Regions from separate parts of the Streptomyces sp. NPDC101225 genome, predicted to be linked through region 2. Evidence: predicted binding sites of a transcription regulator. Region 2 holds the regulator's gene; the other holds the start of a gene.

Region 1 (9,045 bases), on a different contig from region 2:
CGGCGGTCGTCTTCCTCGCCGGGCACGTTCTCGCCACCCTCGTGACCGAGGGCACCGTCGGCCTCGCGGTCCTGGTGGGCCATCTCCCCGACAGCTCCCTGCACCGCCTCGACTACGGCATCAGCTTCGGCGTCGCCGCCGCCGTGGGCGCCCTCGCGGGACTGCTCGGGCCGTGGCTGCGCCTGCCGCTGCTGGTCCTGTTCGGCGGCATGCTGGTGCGGAGCCTGATCGGGTTCACCGACCCGATGACCGGCTGGGGCCATCTGATCGCGCTGGCGACGGGCGTCGCGACCTGGCCGCTGGTCAGGCGCTGGTACCGGGAGACTCGGGCCGCCCGCCTGCCGAAGCCCCGCCCCGGAGGCTGAGCACCCGGCCCGGGTGAGCCGTCATCACCCCGTCACATCGTGATCAGTACGCCTGGGAAGCCGCCCCGCGTGCCGCGGCCAGACTCCGGGCCAGCGCCGGGACGCCGAGCGTGCGCTCCCGCTCCTCGTCCGCACCGTGCAGCAGATTGCCGAGCTGCCAGGGGTCCCGGGCGAGGTCGTAGTACTCCCGGAACAGCACCTTCCCGTCTCCGGTGGGGCGGCCGTCGCGGTCCAGGCGTGTCCGGTAGTACTCGGTGTACTGGTCCGTCCTGCCGATGGACGACGCCCAGGTGTGGATCGGCTGCCGGTCCTGCCGGTTCCACCACCACTCGGCGAGCAGCCGGTCGCGGTCGTTGCCCCGGTCGAGCAGCGAGTGGCCGTCGTGCGGGGTGTCCGGGGCGAGGCCCGCCGCGGCCAGGAAGGTGGGCGCGATGTCGACGAGGCCGGTGAGCCGGTCGTCGCCGCCCGAGCCGAGGCCGCCCGCCGGCCAGGACAGGCGGAAGGGCACCTCCAGGCTCGGACGGTACGGCACCGACTTGCGCAGCCAGCCGTGGTCGCCCCAGCACAGGCCGTGGTCGCTGGTGAACAGCACCAGGGTGTTCTCCAACTGGCCGAGCGAGCGCAGCTTCGCGCGGAAGTCGTGCATCGCGTCGTCCACGGACAGCAGGGTGCGCAGCTGACGTGCGCGCAGGGCGCGGCCCTGGGCGAAGGAGTGGTGCGCCGCGCGCAGGAACGGCGGCTTGTCGGCCTTGTCGCGCTCGAACACGGAGGGCCGCCCGTCCCAGCCGGGCACGCGCGTGCGGGCGTACCGCCGCTCCGGGACGTTCAGCTCGTGCGCGCTGCGCGTGGCCACGTACGCGAACCACGGCCGCCGGTCCACGCGGGACTTCTCGATGAAGGCCAGGGCGCGGTCCCTGATCACGGTGGTGTTGTAGCCGGGAATGTTCCGGACGGTCCCGCCGTCGTTGTAGTGGCCGTCGTAGTACGCCACCGGCTCCTGGAGCAGCCACTCGTCGAAGTGCGGCGGGTTGTCGCCGGTGTGCCAGTAGTTGAGGTACTTGCCGAACAGACCCGTGCGGTAGCCGGCCGCCCGCAGCCGCCGCTGCACGGTGGTGTGCTGGTCGAGGTGGTAGGGGTGCCGGGTGTCGAGGACGCCGTGGTGGTGGGCGTACCGGCCCGACATGATCGAGGCGCGCGAGGGGGCGCACAGCGGGGTGTTGGCGTACGCCCGCCCGAAGGTGACGCCCTGTCCGCCCAGCCAGTCGAGCGTCCTGGGAGTCGCCCAGTCCGTCTCCTTGGGCTGGTCGTCCGTCAGCACCAGGAGGATGTTGGGCCGGTCGTCGGAGCGGGGCCGCCGGTGCGGTGTCGGCGGGGCGGCCGGCCCGGCCGCGACGGCGTTGCGTGCGGCGGCGGTCGGCGGGGCCGCCGCGTCGTCGAGTCCCGTCCCCCGCGCCACCAGCGGCACGGCGGCCCCCGCCGCCACCACCGCGCTCCCGGCGATCACCGCACGCCGTGCGGGCCCCCGTCGCTGCTCCTCGCCCATCGGCTTCCCCAAGTCCCCCGTCGGTCCGTCGTACGAGCTTGCCGTGTGCCGTGCCTGCCTGTGAACGGCGGCACGCAAGTCTCCCGCGGGTCCGTGATCGCTGACAGCGAACGGCGCGGAATCCCGGGAACAACCGCGCCGCGCCAAGCATTGAGTCGGCATAACTCAACTTGACTGCCGAAGGGGAGATCATGGCTTCGACGTCCGCATCGCTCACCCTGCCCGTGCTGCCGCTCGACGACGAGGTGGTACTCCCTGGCATGGTGGTGCCGCTGGACCTGAACGACGCCGACGTACGCGCCGCGGTGGAGGCCGCCCAGGCCGCCGCCCGGTCGGAGCCGGGAAAGCCGAGGGTCCTGCTCGTTCCACGTGTCGACGGGACGTACCCGAGCACCGGAGTGCTCGGCACGGTCGAGCAGGTGGGCCGGCTGGCCGACGGTGACCCGGGCGCCCTGATCCGCGGCCGCGGCCGGGTGCAGATCGGTGCCGGCACCACCGGGCCGGGTGCGGCGCTGTGGGTCGAGGGGACGAGGATCGACGAGAGCGTGCCCGAGCCGCTGCCCGGTCACGTCACCGAACTGGTCAAGGAGTACAAGGCCCTCGCCACCGCCTGGCTGCGCAAGCGCGGCGCCTGGCAGGTCGTGGACCGGGTGCAGGCCATCGACGACGTGTCCCAGCTGGCCGACAACTCCGGCTACTCGCCCTTCCTGACCACCGAGCAGAAGATCGAACTGCTGGAGACGGCCGACCCGGTCGCCCGTCTCAAGCTCGCCACCCAGCAGCTGCGCGACCACCTGGCCGAGCAGGACGTGGCCGAGACCATCGCCAAGGACGTCCAGGAGGGCGTCGACAAGCAGCAGCGGGAGTTCCTGCTGCGCCGTCAGCTCGAAGCCGTCCGCAAGGAACTGCGCGACCTGAACGGCGAGGGCAAGGACTCCGCCGAGGAGTCCGACGACTACCGCGCCCGGGTCGAGGCCGCCGACCTGCCGGAAACGGTCCGGGAGGCCGCCCTCAAGGAGGTCGACAAGCTGGAGCGGTCCAGCGACCAGTCGCCCGAGGGCTCCTGGATCCGCACCTGGCTGGACACCGTCCTCGAACTGCCGTGGAACGACCGGACCGAGGACGCCTACGACATCCAGGGCGCCAAGGCCGTCCTGGACGCCGAGCACGCGGGCCTGGAGGACGTCAAGGAGCGGATCACCGAGTACCTGGCGGTGCGCAAGCGCCGTACCGACCGCGGTCTCGGCGTCATCGGCGGCCGGCGCGGCGGCGCCGTGCTGGCCCTCGTCGGCCCGCCCGGCGTCGGCAAGACCTCGCTCGGCGAGTCCGTCGCGCACGCCATGGGCCGCAAGTTCGTCCGTGTCGCCCTCGGCGGCGTCCGCGACGAGGCCGAGATCCGCGGCCACCGCCGTACGTACGTCGGCGCGCTGCCCGGCCGGATCGTGCGCGCGATCAAGGAGGCCGGTTCGATGAACCCGGTCGTCCTGCTCGACGAGATCGACAAGGTGGGCTCCGACTTCCGGGGCGACCCGGCGGCCGCCCTGCTGGAGGTCCTGGACCCGGCGCAGAACCACACCTTCCGCGACCACTACCTGGAGGTCGAGCTCGATCTGTCGGACGTCGTGTTCCTCGCCACCGCGAACGTCCTGGAGGCAATCCCCGAGGCCCTCCTCGACCGTATGGAACTCGTGCGCCTGGACGGATACACCGAGGACGAGAAGGTCGTCATCGCCCGCGACCACCTGCTGCCGCGCCAGCTGGAGCGGGCGGGCCTGGACAAGGACGAGGTGACCCTGGAGGAGAGCGCGCTGCGCAAGCTCGCCGGCGAGTACACGCGCGAGGCGGGCGTGCGCACCCTGGAGCGCTCGATCGCCCGGCTGCTGCGCAAGGTCGCGGCGCAGCACGAACTGGGGGGCCGGGAACTGCCGTTCACGATCACGGACGCCGACCTGCGCTCCCTGATCGGACGGCCGCACCACGTCCCGGAGTCCGCGCAGGACCCGGCGGAGCGCCGGACGGCGGTGCCGGGCGTGGCGACGGGCCTCGCGGTGACCGGCGCCGGCGGCGACGTCCTCTTCGTGGAGGCATCCCTCGCCGACCCGGAGACGGGCGCGGCGGGCCTGACCCTCACCGGTCAGCTGGGCGACGTCATGAAGGAGTCGGCGCAGATCGCGCTGAGCTTCCTGCGCAGCCACGGCGCCGAGCTGGAGCTGCCGGTCGCGGACCTGAAGGACCGCGGCGTGCACATCCACTTCCCGGCGGGCGCGGTCCCGAAGGACGGCCCGAGCGCCGGCATCACGATGACGACGGCGCTGGCGTCGCTGCTGTCGGGCCGGCTGGTCCGTACGGACGTGGCGATGACCGGTGAGGTCTCGCTGACCGGCCGGGTGCTGCCGATCGGCGGCGTGAAGCAGAAGCTGCTCGCCGCGCACCGCGCCGGGGTGACGACCGTGATCGTCCCCAAGCGCAACGAGGCCGACCTGGACGACGTGCCGGCCGAGGTGCTGGACAAGCTCGACGTCCACGCCGTGACCGACGTCCGCCAGGTCCTGGAGCTGGCGCTCGCGCCCGCCACGAGCGAGGCGGCGCCGGAGGTTCCGGTGGCGGCGTGACGGACGCCATCGGATGAGGGAAGGCCCAAGTCCCGTGAGGGAGGCTTGGGCCTTCTTCTCGTGCCGGCCGTCCGGCCGCGCGTCAGCCGTTGGCCAGGGCGACGACCCGGTCGAGGGCGCCGTTGAACTTGTCGTGGTCGCCCACGGTCGGACCGGACGAGGTGTACTGCCACATCGTGTAGTAGCCCCAGCCGGCCGGCAGCGTCCCCACGGTCGACGCGTACCGGGCGATCCACAGCGGGTTGGCGGAGGCGAAGCCGCCGTAGTTGCCGGTGCACTCGGTCCACCAGCTGGTGGCCGTGTAGATCACCGCGTCCCGTCCCGTGCGGGCCTTGTAGGTGTTCAGGAAGTCGGCGATCCAGCCGACCATGGAGGCGGCCGACTTGCCGTAGCACGCGGCGCCGTAGGGGTTCCACTCGATGTCGAGGACGCCGGGGAGGGTCTTGCCGTCCCTGGACCAGCCGCCGCCGTGGTCGACGAAGTAGTTGGCCTGGGTCGCGCCGCTGGTGGTGTCGGGGGTGGCGAAGTGGTACGCGCCGCGGATCATCCCGACGTTGTACGAGCCGTTGTACTGCTGGGCGAAGTAGGGGTTCGTGTAGTACGTCCCCTCGGTCGCCTTGGCGTAGGCCCACTTGACCCCGCTGCTCCACAGGGTCGACCAGGCGACGTTGCCCTGGTAGCCGGAGACGTCGACGCCCTCGGTCTGGGTGGCGTCGGCGGAGGAGGGGGCGCCGGCGCTGCCGTCGTGGGCGGCGACGCCCATGCCCATGCGGGCGGAGCCGCGGGCGGGGGTGCCCGCCGCGGAGGCGGGGCCGGCGGGGGCGGCGAGGACGAGTGAGAGGGCGGCGAGCAGGAGTCCGGCGAGCAAGGGGCGCCGGGGGTGTACCGGTCCGGGTCTGTGCACGGGCATGGCGTGCCTCCGAAAGCTCGGTGATGCTGTGGGGGAGGGCGCCCGCACGGCGGGAGTGCCGGGGCCGTACGGGGCCGTGGCCCGGCCATCGACAGTGATGGCGTGGGCATGTCATTCGGTGCCTGGTATCGAAGCTACGCACGTAGAAGAGTGCGTGGAAGAGGGGCCGGAGGCTGCCGTTGGTCTAGCCCTGCGAAATACTTGGGGAGCTGCGGCAACGGCGTGGTCTGGCGGAAACTTTCAGGTTCAGGAAAACCGAGGCAGGGACTGACGTGCACGAAGGCGAAAACGGGGACGAGCGCCGACTCCCGGTGGAAACGTCACCGAGTGGTGCAGACCAGGAATACCTGTCCCTGGAACGCGAGTTGACGATCCTCTTCCGGCGCGCCCGAGCCAACCAGGGGGAGATGGCCCGCGAAGTGCACCCCGATCTGGAGTCGTCGGCGTACGGCCTGCTGATCCGCCTCGACGAGTGCGGGCGTCAGCGCGCCACGGAACTCGCCGCCTACATCGGGGTCGGCAAGGCCACCATGTCCCGCCAGCTGCGCGCCCTGGAGGACCTCGGCCTGGTCGCCCGCGAACCCGACCCCGCCGACGGCCGCGCCTGGCTGGTCCACCTCACGGACGAGGGCCACGACCGCGTCCGCAAGGTCCGCGACGCCCGCCGTGCCCGCTACGTCAGCCAGCTCAACCACTGGGACCGCCACGAGGTCGCGGAACTGGCCCGCCTGCTGAGCCGGTTGAACCGGGGCATGGAGAAGTAGGGGAAGCAGGGGACGGGGAGGCGTCACGTCCCCGGGTCTCGGATGCGGGCCACGGGTCCGGGCCACGGGTCCGCCTCACGGCCCCGGGGTGCCGCTCGGCGTCACCACCCCACCCACACCACCGTCGCGTCGTCGTGCGTCTTGCTCCGGCGCAGGAACACCCGTTCCGTGTCGGCGGATTCCAGGGCCCGGACCCGCTGGACCAGGGCGCGGGCCCCCTCCTTGCGGAGAAGGCGGACGCAGTCCTCCCAGGTGCCCTCGTGGAACCTCTCCACCCAGCGGGTGGCGCCGTCGGTGAGCGCCGCGAGGGCGCGCACCTCCCGGCGGGGAAGCGAGCCCGTGACGGCCCGCTCCGCGACCGCCGGATCCGCCGCCGCCGTGAAGAAGCCGCCCTCCCGGTTGCGGACGGTCGAGTCCACGATCGCGTCCGTGGCCAGGGACGAGCGCGGCAGGCGGGAGAGACGGTCGTCGAGTACCGCCGTCACCGAGCCCCGCGGCGACTCCAGGAGCAGCGCGGAGTCGGAGAGGACCAGGTGATCCACGGTCTCCGTCCCCCAGCGCGCCAGGACCACCGTTGCCTGTGGGGTGCGTGGGTGAGAAAGGTCACAGGTGGCGGAATGTGCTGCGGCTGTGCGGGCGATGGCGCGGGAAAGGGCCTCGGCCAGCGGAACATCAGGGAGGGAAACGGTCAGTTCGGTCAGCGCCCCGCCCAGTCGCGCGACATACCAGGGAACGGAATGCAGACAGCCCGTCCCGCCGCGCGGTGGCGTCACTCCGTCCAGTACGACGACGGCGCCGCCCTGGCCGGAAGCGGGCAGCGCGACAGCCGCGAAGTCCTCGTTGGGGCGGGCCGGATCACCGGGCTCCGAAACAACCTCCGTATGCATTCGGCCAGTCTGCACGACGTCTTCACAAGGTTCGCGAAAGGCTGACACTGCTGGCCCCATGGGCGCACTCGCGCAGGTCAGCCGTCTGATTTGCGGGGGAATCCGTTGGTCCGGGAATGCGTGTCGGCGAATACTGCCACCGTCTCGCGCGGACGTCCAACCGGCCCGCCGCGCACGGTCGCTGCGCGCGCCCCGGAAACTTGCTCGCCAACTCCCCTCCGATGTTCACTCCTTCGGGTGGCGGGTCAGGTGATGCTCGGCCACTGCCCACCGGCACTGGGAGGGTCGGGGACCGTACCGAGGGAGCGCACGGTCGGCGCGAGTTGACGGAGCGTCACCCGGGCCCATGAGTATCACGAGTCAGGAATGCGAGCACCGGTGCAGAAGACGCGGCCTCGTCGCACAGGCAAGCAGACGGACCCCGTAACGGAAGCGGAGCGCACGCCCGGCAGCAGCACCACCACCGGCAAGGGCCGCCCCACACACGTCCGCAACCGCCTGGTCGTCGCCGTGGCCGTGGTGGCCGCGGCCATCGCCGGTGCGGGACTTCCCTCCGTCCTCGCCGCCTCCGGGCAGCTCTCCGACTCCCAGGACCTGGCGACGCTGGCCGGGCAGACCCAGAACGCCCTCGTCCTCGCCCACTCGCTGGCCGACGAGCGGGACGAGGTGACCTCGTACATCGCCGCCGGCCGCCCCAAGTCCAAGGCGCCCGGCGAGCAGGCGAGCGCACGCGTCGACCGCCAGGTCGAGGAGCTGCTGAACGACCCGGACATCTCCTCGTCCCTGCGCGGCGACCTCGACGGCATCGCCGCCCTGCGCCGCTCCGCGCTCACCGGCAAGAGCAGCGCCCTGCAGACGCACGGGGAGTACTCGGCGGCCATCACCGAACTGCACCGGCTCGCCGAGCGGTTGGCGGAGCAGATGCCGCCCCGCGCCGGCTCGGGCGCCCACGCGCTCGCCGAACTGGACTCCGCCGTGCAGCAGTCCGCCGCCGCCCGCGGGCTCCTCGTCGCGGCCCTCAACGTCCCCACGTCCACCGAGACGGTGATCAGCCCCATCACCGGCCTGCCGGAGCGGACGGCCACCTCCACGGCGGCCGACACCAAACAGCGCGACGCGCTGACCGCCGCCGCCCAGCAGGCCCGGCTGCGCTCGGACGCCTCCCTCGCCGCCTTCCGCGACACCGCGCCCAGGTCCGCCCGGGACTCCTACGACTCCACGGTCACCGGACCCGAGGTCGGCTCCGCGGAGAAGTACCTCGCCTCGCTGACCGATCAGCCGGCGCTCTCCACCTCCGAACTCGACACCAGCGCCTCGAAGGTCGACGCCGCGCTCTCCGCCCGGATCGACGCCATGCGCGGTGCGGAGTCCGCCCTCTACGACCGCCGTACCAAGGACCTGGCCCGGCTGCGCGACGACGACGTCAGCGCCCTGGAGCTGCGGATCGCCGTCCTCGGCGTCCTGATGCTGGTCGCCGTCGGCATGGCCACGGCCATGGCACGCAGCCTGACCCGCCCGCTCTCCGTCCTGCGCCGCGGCTCGGCCCGCCTCGCCCAGGCCGAGAACCCGGCCGCCGAGGACCCGGTCACCTTCACCGGCCGCAACGACGAGTTCGCCCAGGTCGTCCGCTCCGTCAACGCCCTGCACGCGCACGCCGCCGCCCTGCACGAGCGCATCGCCACGCTGGAGGCCGACCGCAAGCACCTGGTCGGGCAGCGCCAGAAGATGGCCGACGCCCGCGAGGAGCTGCGCTCGGAACTCGCGGGTTCCGCCGCCCAGCTGGAGCGGCTGCGGGAGAGCATCGGCGGCACGTTCGTGAACCTCGCCCTGCGCACCCTCGGCCTGGTCGAGCGTCAGCTGGGCGTCATCGAGGGACTGGAGGAGCGCGAGCACGACCCGGACCGCCTCGCCACCCTCTTCAAGCTCGACCACTTCGCCACGGTGATGCGCCGGCACAGCGAGAA
Region 2 (9,045 bases):
GACAGCCCGTCCAGGACCCGGATCGCGGCGCCCTCCGCGGAGCCGGAGCCCGGCGCCGTCTCCGTCTCGGGGCCCAGGCCGGCGTACCGCTCGACCGCGGCGACCGCCTCGCCCACCCGCCGCTGACTGGCGCTGACATCGTCGTAGACGCCGCGCAGCAGCCGTGTCATGACCTCCTGCGGCGACGTGGGGACCAGCCAGTCCATGTCGTCGGGGTCCGGGTGCAGCAGGGCGAGGTCCAGCAGGCACGGCACCGGCCCGGCCTCCCGGCGCGGCACGCGGCCCCGCCGTACGGCCCGGGAGTACACGCGCTCCCCGGCCTCGCACAGTCGGTCGGCACCGTGTGGATGCTCCTCCGTCCCGTGCCCGGCCATCGCCCATCCCACCCCCGGTTTCGCCGCCTTCGCAGCGCAACTATGCGCGGACGGGACCGGCTCCGCAACACGGCTGGGCCCGGGGTCACGGTCGTTAAACGCCCGTAACTCCCGCTTTGTACGGTCCTCCTCCTGCCGCATTGCAACAAGCTGACGGTCCGGGAGGCGGAGCGGTGTCCGGACGGCGGCCGCGCACGGTCGGCGGCCGGACGGCGGCCGGATCACGTAGGGGCCGGGGATGCGCCCGGGGGCCGCCGTGATCCTTCACGGCGGCCCCCGCAACGGTCGCGTCCGCAAAGGCGGAACGTCTCGTGCCGGCGTCCTACTTCAGCCCGATGGCCGCGCACTCCGAGGCGTACTTCGAGGTGCAGATCTCCGAGATCTTGTGGATGCCGTCGGCGACCACCGTCGACTTGATGTTCTTCTTCGTCAGGGCGGTGACGGTGACGAGCTGCGCGGGAATGTCCTTGTTCGTCGGGCTGTCGACCGTGTCCTGGGTCAGCGCGTCGAACTCGATGTCCTTGCCCTGCACCTTGTCGACGGCCATCTGCGCGGCCGCCTGGGCTTCGTCCGGGTAGGACTTGTAGATGCTCATGTACTGCTCGCCCGCGACGATCCGCTGCACGGCGGTCAGTTCCGCGTCCTGCCCGGTGATCGGCGGCAGGTGGGAGACGCCCGCGTCCTCCAGGGCCTTGACGATGCCTCCGGCCATGCCGTCGTTGGCGGAGTAGACGCCCGCGATGTTGTCCTTGCCGATCGCCTTGATCGCGTCGGACATGTTGGACTCGGCGTTCTTCGGGTCCCAGTCCTTGGTGTCGAAGGACTGGGCGATCGTCACCTTGCCCTTGAGCTCGGACATCGCGCCCGCCTTGAACTGCTTGGCGTTCGGGTCGGTGGGCGAGCCGTTCATCATCACGATCTTGTCGGAGGTGCTGACGTCGCTGCCCAGCGCTTCCAGCAGCGAGCGGCCCTGCACCTCGCCGACGAGCTCGTTGTCGAAGGAGATGTACGCGTCGATCGGGCCCTCGGCCAGCCGGTCGTAGGCGATGACCGGGATACCGGCGTCCTTGGCCTTCTGCACCTCGCCGGCGATGGCGTGCGAGTCCACGGCGTCCAGCAGGATGATGTCGACCTTGTCGTCGATCATCTTCTGCATCTGGTCCGCCTGCTTGTCCGCCTTCTGGTCCGCGTTGGCGTAGGCGACCCGGCCCTGGTCCTTCGTCAGGGCGGCGACCTGCCTCTTGATGATGGGGTAGTCGAAGTTCTCGTACCTGGTGTTGGCCGTCTCCGGCAGCAGCAGCCCGATCGTGACGTCGTTGCCCTTGGTGGGACTCGCCGAACTGCTGTCGCCCGAGACGTTCAGCACGCCGCAGGAGGCAAGTGACAGGCTTGTCGCGGCTACTGCCACGCAGAGGGCGGTACGACGGATGCGGGTGTTCACTTCTGTTGACCTTCCGAACAAGGGTGCATATGGCGTCCCAGGTGAAGGAAGCCAACGCTTTCTTCACACGATCGTCAAGGAATAACCAGGTAATGAGACGTCAACGTTAGAGTTCGCTCGGCCTTGTGACGCAAGGCGACCGGTGCCCGCACACGCGGCAGGGGCCCGGAATGTCTCCGGGCCCCTGCCGCGACGTGACGGAACGCCGCCCGAACGCCTCAGTCGGACTGCTGCCGCTTCGGCCGCCAGACCACCAGCGCGCTGGTCTGCTGCACCTCCTGGTACGGCACCAGGTCGCGGCGGTACGACGCGTGCACCGCCGCCTCGCGCTGCTGCATGGCCGCCGCCGCGCCCTCGACCGCCGTCTGGAGTTCGGCGACACGCTGCTGGAGCGCGGCGACCTGGTTCTCCAGTTCGATGATCCGCTTGATGCCGGCCAGGTTGATGCCCTCGTCCTGCGACAACTGCTGGACGGTGCGCAGCAGTTCGATGTCGCGGGCCGAGTAACGACGGCCGCGGCCCGGTGTGCGGTCGGGCGAGACCAGGCCGAGGCGGTCGTACTGGCGCAGGGTCTGCGGGTGCAGGCCGGAGAGCTGGGCCGCCACCGAGATGACGTAGACCGGGGTTTCCTCGGTCAGTTCGTACGGATTGCGTCGACGGCCGTCCATCTGTGTCAAGCTCCCTTCGCGGCCTGGAACAGCTCCGCCCGCGGGTCCTCACCCGCGGTTGCCTCGCGATACGCCTCGAGCGCGTCACGAGCCTTCCCCGTCACGTCCTTCGGGACACTCACCTCGACGGTGACCAGGAGGTCGCCGCGGGTGCCGTCCTTGCGGACCGCGCCCTTGCCCCGGGCGCGCATGGTGCGGCCGTTGGGCGTACCCGGCGGCAGCTTCAGGGTGACGGGCGGGCCGCCCAGGGTGGGCACTCTGACCTCGCCGCCGAGGCCCGCCTCGGCGAACGTCACCGGGACGGTCACGGTCAGGTTGTCGCCCTTGCGGCCGAACACGGGGTGCGCGGACACATGGACCGTGACGTACAAGTCGCCCGCCGGTCCGCCCCGTTCACCCGGTGCGCCCTTGCCGCGCAGCCGGATGCGCTGGCCGTCCTGCACCCCGGCCGGGATGCGGACCTGCATGGTCCGGGACGACTTGGCGCGGCCCGAGCCCTTGCAGACCTCGCAGGGGTTCTCCGCGATCAGACCGCGGCCCTTGCAGTCCGGGCAGGGGTCGGTGAGGGAGAAGCCGCCGCCGGAGCCCCGCGCCACCTGTCCGGTGCCGACGCACGTCGGGCAGACCCGGGGGTTGCCGTTGGCGTCGCCGGTGCCGGAACAGGCCTTGCAGGGCGCCTGCGACGACATGCGCAGCGGGACCGTCGCCCCCTCGATCGCCTCGGTGAAGCTGAGGCTGACCTCGGTGTCGATGTCCTGGCCGCGCCGCGGCTGCACCCGGGTGGTGCCGGAGCTGCCGCGGTTGAACAGGCCCCCGAAGACGTCACCGATCCCGCCGCCGAAGCCTCCGGAGCCGCTCCCGCCCTGAGTGCCGCCTCCGAAGAGGTCGCCCAGGTCGAAGTTGAACGAGCCGCTGCTGCCGCCCGGCCCCGGGCGGAAGCCGCCGTTGCCGAACAGGGCGCGCGCCTCGTCGTACTCCTTGCGCTTCTTGGGATCGCCGAGAACGTCGTTCGCCTCGGAGATCTCCTTGAAGCGCTCCTCGGCCTTGGCGTTGCCCTTGTTGGCGTCCGGGTGGAACTCGCGGGCGAGCTTCCGGTACGCCTTCTTGATCTCGGCCTCGGTGGCGTCCTTGGGGACGCCGAGGACCTTGTAGTAGTCCTTCTCGATGAAGTCCTTGGTGCTCATCCTCGACGCCCCTCCTTTCTCATCGGTTCAAGCTCAGCCCTCGTCCGGGCCACCGCTCTCCTTGTCGTCGGCCGCCTCGGCGGAGTCCTGGGACTCCGGCTTGACGGTCTGCGCCCCCGGCTGGGGCTCGGCCACGGCCACCCGCGCGGGGCGGATGGTGCGCTCGCCGATGCGATACCCGGGCTGCAGAATCGCCACGCACGTCGTCTCGGTGACGTCCGGTGCGTAGCTGTGCATCAGGGCCTCGTGGATCGTCGGGTCGAAGGGCTCGCCCTCCTTGCCGAACTGCTGCAGACCCATCTTCGCCGCCACGGTCTCCAGCGACTCCGCCACGGACTTGAATCCGCCGACGAGTTCGCCGTGTTCCCGCGCGCGGCCGATGTCGTCGAGCACGGGCAGGAGCTCGGTCAGAAGATTCGCGATGGCGATCTCCTTGACCGTGATCCGGTCCCGCTCCACACGGCGGCGGTAGTTCTGGAACTCGGCCTGGAGCCGCTGGAGGTCCGCCGTGCGCTCACCGAGCGCCGTACGTACCTGGTCCAGCTGGGCCGTCAGACCGGCGATCTGTACTGCTGCGTCCCCGGCCGGGGCCGCCCCCTCCCCCGTGGAGGGGGAGGCGGCCTTCGGCTCGGCGTCGTCAGGTGTGGCGCCGGAGGGGACGTCGGGCTTCTCTTCGAAGCCCGGGGTCTCCTCCGTCACGCGGCACCGTCCTTGCGCTCGTCGTCCACGATCTCGGCGTCCACGACGTCGTCGTCGGCCTTCGGGGCCTCGGCGCCGGCGGACTCGCCGCCACCGGCGGCCTGGGCGGCCTGGGCGTCGGCGTACATGGCCTGGCCCAGCTTCTGCGAGACGGCCGCGACCTTCTCGGTGGCGGTGCGGATCTCGGCGGTGTCCTCGCCCTTGAGCGCGGACTTCAGCTCCTCGACGGACGCCTCGACCTCGGTCTTGATCTCGCCCGGGACCTTGTCCTCGTTGTCCTTGAGGAACTTCTCCGTCTGGTAGACGAGCTGCTCGCCCTGGTTGCGGCTCTCGGCGGCCTCGCGGCGGGCGTGGTCCTCCTCCGCGTACTTCTCGGCCTCCTGGCGCATCCGGTCGACCTCGTCCTTCGGCAGCGAGGAGCCGCCGGTGACGGTCATCTTCTGCTCCTTGCCCGTGCCCAGGTCCTTCGCGGTCACGTGCATGATGCCGTTGGCGTCGATGTCGAAGGCGACCTCGATCTGGGGGACACCGCGCGGGGCCGGCGGCAGACCGGTCAGCTCGAACATCCCGAGCTTCTTGTTGTACGCCGCGATCTCGCGCTCGCCCTGGTAGACCTGGATCTGCACGGAGGGCTGGTTGTCCTCGGCGGTGGTGAAGATCTCGGACCGCTTGGTCGGGATCGTCGTGTTCCGCTCGATGAGCTTGGTCATGATGCCGCCCTTGGTCTCGATGCCGAGGGACAGCGGGGTCACGTCGAGGAGCAGGACGTCCTTGACCTCACCCTTGAGCACACCGGCCTGCAGGGCGGCGCCGATGGCGACGACCTCGTCCGGGTTGACGCCCTTGTTGGCGTCCTTGCCGCCGGTCAGCTCGCGGACGAGCTCGGCGACGGCGGGCATACGGGTGGAACCGCCGACGAGGACGACGTGGTCGATCTCGTTGATGGAGATGCCCGCGTCCTTGATGACGTTGTGGAACGGCGTCTTGCAGCGCTCCAGCAGGTCCGCGGTCAGCTGCTGGAACTGGGCCCGGGTGAGCTTCTCGTCCAGGTGCAGCGGGCCCTCGGCGGACGCCGTGATGTAGGGCAGGTTGATCGAGGTCTCGGTGGACGAGGACAGCTCGATCTTGGCCTTCTCGGCGGCCTCGCGCAGACGCTGCAGGGCCATCTTGTCCTTGCTGAGGTCCACGCCGTGACCGGACTGGAACTGCTTGACCAGGTAGTCGACGATGCGCTGGTCCCAGTCGTCACCACCGAGGTGGTTGTCGCCGTTGGTGGCCTTCACCTCGACGACGCCGTCACCGATCTCCAGGAGGGACACGTCGAAGGTGCCGCCACCGAGGTCGAAGACGAGGATCGTCTGGTCGTCCTTGTCGAGGCCGTAGGCGAGCGCGGCCGCGGTGGGCTCGTTGACGATGCGCAGGACGTTCAGGCCGGCGATCTCGCCGGCCTCCTTCGTCGCCTGGCGCTCGGAGTCGTTGAAGTAGGCCGGCACGGTGATGACCGCGTCCGTGACCTTCTCGCCCAGGTAGGACTCGGCGTCGCGCTTCAGCTTCTGCAGGATGAAGGCGGAGATCTGCTGCGGGTTGAAGGGCTTCCCGTCGAGCTCGATCTTCCAGTCCGTGCCCATGTGGCGCTTCACGGAGCGGATGGTCCGGTCCACGTTCGTGACCGCCTGGCGCTTGGCGACCTCGCCGACGAGCACCTCACCGTTCTTCGCGAAGGCGACGACGGACGGCGTGGTCCTGGCACCCTCGGCGTTGGTGATGACGGTGGGCTCGCCGCCCTCCAGAACGCTGACGACGGAGTTAGTCGTGCCCAGGTCGATGCCGACCGCACGTGCCATGGTGATCTTCCTCCAGCTGACTTGAGTGGAACGGACTCAAGTGTGCACGACACCCGGCGATGGGTCAACAGACCTGAGTCCGGGGGACTCAACTCTTATCCGTTCCTTACACGCAAGTGACTGCTGACCTGGGAGGATGCAGATCTGCCGGCCTGAGTGGACGGCGACCGGACCTGACGCGAGACCGGCCCGCCGGCCTGCGTGGACAACGAGCGGCCGGCCTGCGTGGACAACGACCGGCCGGCCTGCGTGGACAACGACCGGCCGGCCTGCGTGGGCACGGGCCGACGCACGTACACCGGCACCCGAAGCAGCAGCAGGACGACGACGAGCGCGCCGGCCGCCACCCAGAACACCCCGGACCGGGCGGTCCAGCCGATGTGGGTGAGCACCCCGTCGAGCACGCCGGCGAACGCCCCGATGCCCGGCAGGACGGTCGCCCCCTGCGGGGTGAGCCCCAACCGCCGCAGCCGGTGGGCGAGATGGTCGGGCCCGCCCCGCAGCAACGGCCGTCCGGCCAGCCGCCGCGACAGGATCACCAGGACCACGTCCACGGTCGCCACCGCGGTGATCGGGAAGAGCACGCCCGCGCTGTCCGCGAGCCCGTAGCCGGCCCTGGTGCACACGGCCGCCGCGGCGAGCACGAACCCGGTGAACAGCGACCCGCACGCACCGAGCCCCACGCGCGCGGGGGGCCAGTTGTGCATGAGGAAGCCGGTCAGCGCGGCGGCCAGCACGCTCAGCAGCACCGCGAGCCCGTCCATCACCTCGGCCGCGGCGCAGGCGCCCACCCCGAAGGCGGTCACGACCCCCACGGTCCCGGCCAGCGCGTCGGCGTGGTCGAGCGCCTTGAAGGCGACGGCGACGAAGACGATCCAGCCCACGGCGAGCAGGCCCGCGGGCACCCCCGTCTCCTCGTACGGCACGACACAGGCCGCCGCGACGGCCGTACCGGCGACGACGACCCGCGACGGCACCCGCCGCAGGTCCGCGACCAGCCCGAGCAGGGCGACGGCGGCCCCGGCGAGCAGCAGCCGGCCCACGCCGGAGCCGAGCGGCGCGACGCCCGTGCGCTCCCCGACCACCACCACGACGACGGTGGCGAGCACCACGGCGACGCCCCCGGCCGGCGGCACCGGTCGCTGCCGCCGTCTCCGGTCGACGATTCCGAGGCGCAACGCGGGCGCCCGCAGCAGTGCGGTGAGCACGGCTGCGAGCAGCAGGGCGGTCGTGGCGGCGGCGATCCCGTAGAGCACGGATCTAAGTTAGGCGCGAATGTACCAATTTGGCATGAATAACACGATCGCATCGTCACAGACCTTTAAGGCGACCCTCAGCGACACAGATCACCGGGCCGCTGGCTACAGTGCGACGGAAGATGGGGGTAGTCTCAGACGGACTGCATAAGTTACCGCTTAGTAATGTCGAGGCTCTCCCTCGAACGAAACCTCGCAGGCCCGAGGAGCCCCCAAATGCAACTCGCCGCGATCATCGTGTCGCTGGTCCTGACCGTGGTCGGTGTTGCGCTGCTCGCACGCGCCATCGGCCAGTTCGTCCGGTACTTCAGACTGGGCCAGCCCGTGCCCGCGGGCAGCAGGACCGACAACCCCTATGCGCGCAGCGTGACGCTGGTGCGTGAGTTCCTCGGCCACACCCGGATGAACCGCTGGGGCATCGTGGGCTTCGCCCACTGGTTCGTGGCCATCGGCTTCCTGACGCTGCCGCCGACCCTGGCGCAGGCCTTCGGCCAGCTCTTCCAGGCCGACTGGACGCTGCCGATCGTCGGCGACTGGCTGCCGCTGGAGATGTACACCGAGTTCATCGGCGTGATGACCACGATCGGCATCATCGTGCTGATCACGATCCGGCTGCTGAGCCTGCCCTCGCGGCCCGGCCGCAAGTCCCGCTTCGCGGGCTCCAAGGCCGGCCAGGCCTACTTCGTCGAGTACGTCATCCTCATCATCGGCCTGGCGATCTACCTGCTGCGCGGCCTGGAGGGCGCGCTGCACCACGTGGAGGGCTACGAGGCCGGCTACTTCGCCTCGTACCCCCTGGTCGTCGCATTCAAGGGCCTGAGCGTCAGCACGCTGCAGAACCTCGTCTACCTGGTCGCCATGGTCAAGATCGGGACGTCGTTCATCTGGATGATCGTGGTGTCGCTGAACACCAACATGGGCGTGGCCTGGCACCGCTTCCTGGCCTTCCCCAACATCTGGTTCAAGCGCAACGCCGAAGGCGCCACGGCGCTCGGCGCGCTGCAGCCGATGACCTCCGGCGGGCAGCCGATCGACTTCACCGACCCGGGCGAGGACGACGTCTTCGGCGTCTCCCAGGTCGAGCAGTTCTCCTGGAAGGGCCTGCTGGACTTCTCCACCTGCACCGAGTGCGGCCGCTGCCAGTCCCAGTGCCCCGCCTGGAACACCGGCAAGCCGCTGTCCCCGAAGCTGCTGATCATGTCGCTGCGCGACCACGCGCACGCCAAGGCCCCCTACCTGCTCGCGGGCGGCGGCAAGGACATGGAGGGCACGGAGAAGGCCTCCGAGGAGCAGCTCGCCCAGGTGCCGGCCGCCGCGCTGGCCGAGGCCGAGCGCCCGCTGATCGGCACCGCCGAGGAGCAGGGTGTCATCGACCCGGACGTGCTGTGGTCCTGCACCACCTGCGGCGCCTGCGTCGAGCAGTGCCCGGTCGACATCGAGCACATCGACCACATCGTCGACATGCGCCGCTACCAGGTGATGATCGAGTCCGCGTTCCCGTCCGAGGCGGGCACGATGCTCAAGAACCTGGAGAAGAAGGGCAACCCCTGGGGCCTGGCCAAGAAGCAGCGCCTGGAGT

Evidence for each region. The regulator HspR, encoded in region 2, represses chaperone genes until heat shock. The targets are predictions, from matches to a motif close to TTGAGNNNNNNNNNCTCAA.
Region 1: lon (endopeptidase La) is a predicted target of HspR. The motif match lies at 2,059-2,077, and genes of this name have one in related genera.

The regions. Positions count from the first base shown of each region.
Region 1 covers NZ_JBIWOE010000006.1:335,857-344,901, forward strand. Annotated here, with positions in the region: gene ACIRPX_RS12115 (rhomboid-like protein) at 1-365, shown strand, start outside; gene ACIRPX_RS12120 (sulfatase) at 409-1,908, opposite strand; gene lon (endopeptidase La) at 2,100-4,520, shown strand; gene ACIRPX_RS12130 (lysozyme) at 4,603-5,430, opposite strand; gene ACIRPX_RS12135 (MarR family winged helix-turn-helix transcriptional regulator) at 5,703-6,194, shown strand; gene ACIRPX_RS12140 (protein phosphatase 2C domain-containing protein) at 6,296-7,081, opposite strand; gene ACIRPX_RS12145 (nitrate- and nitrite sensing domain-containing protein) at 7,460-9,045, shown strand, end outside.
Region 2 covers NZ_JBIWOE010000021.1:1,749-10,793, reverse strand. Annotated here, with positions in the region: gene ACIRPX_RS26655 (LuxR C-terminal-related transcriptional regulator) at 1-374, opposite strand, end outside; gene ACIRPX_RS26650 (sugar ABC transporter substrate-binding protein) at 697-1,815, opposite strand; gene ACIRPX_RS26645 (heat shock protein transcriptional repressor HspR) at 2,034-2,483, opposite strand; gene dnaJ (molecular chaperone DnaJ) at 2,489-3,667, opposite strand; gene grpE (nucleotide exchange factor GrpE) at 3,701-4,366, opposite strand; gene dnaK (molecular chaperone DnaK) at 4,363-6,210, opposite strand; gene ACIRPX_RS26625 (MraY family glycosyltransferase) at 6,306-7,466, opposite strand; gene ACIRPX_RS26620 ((Fe-S)-binding protein) at 7,683-9,045, shown strand, end outside.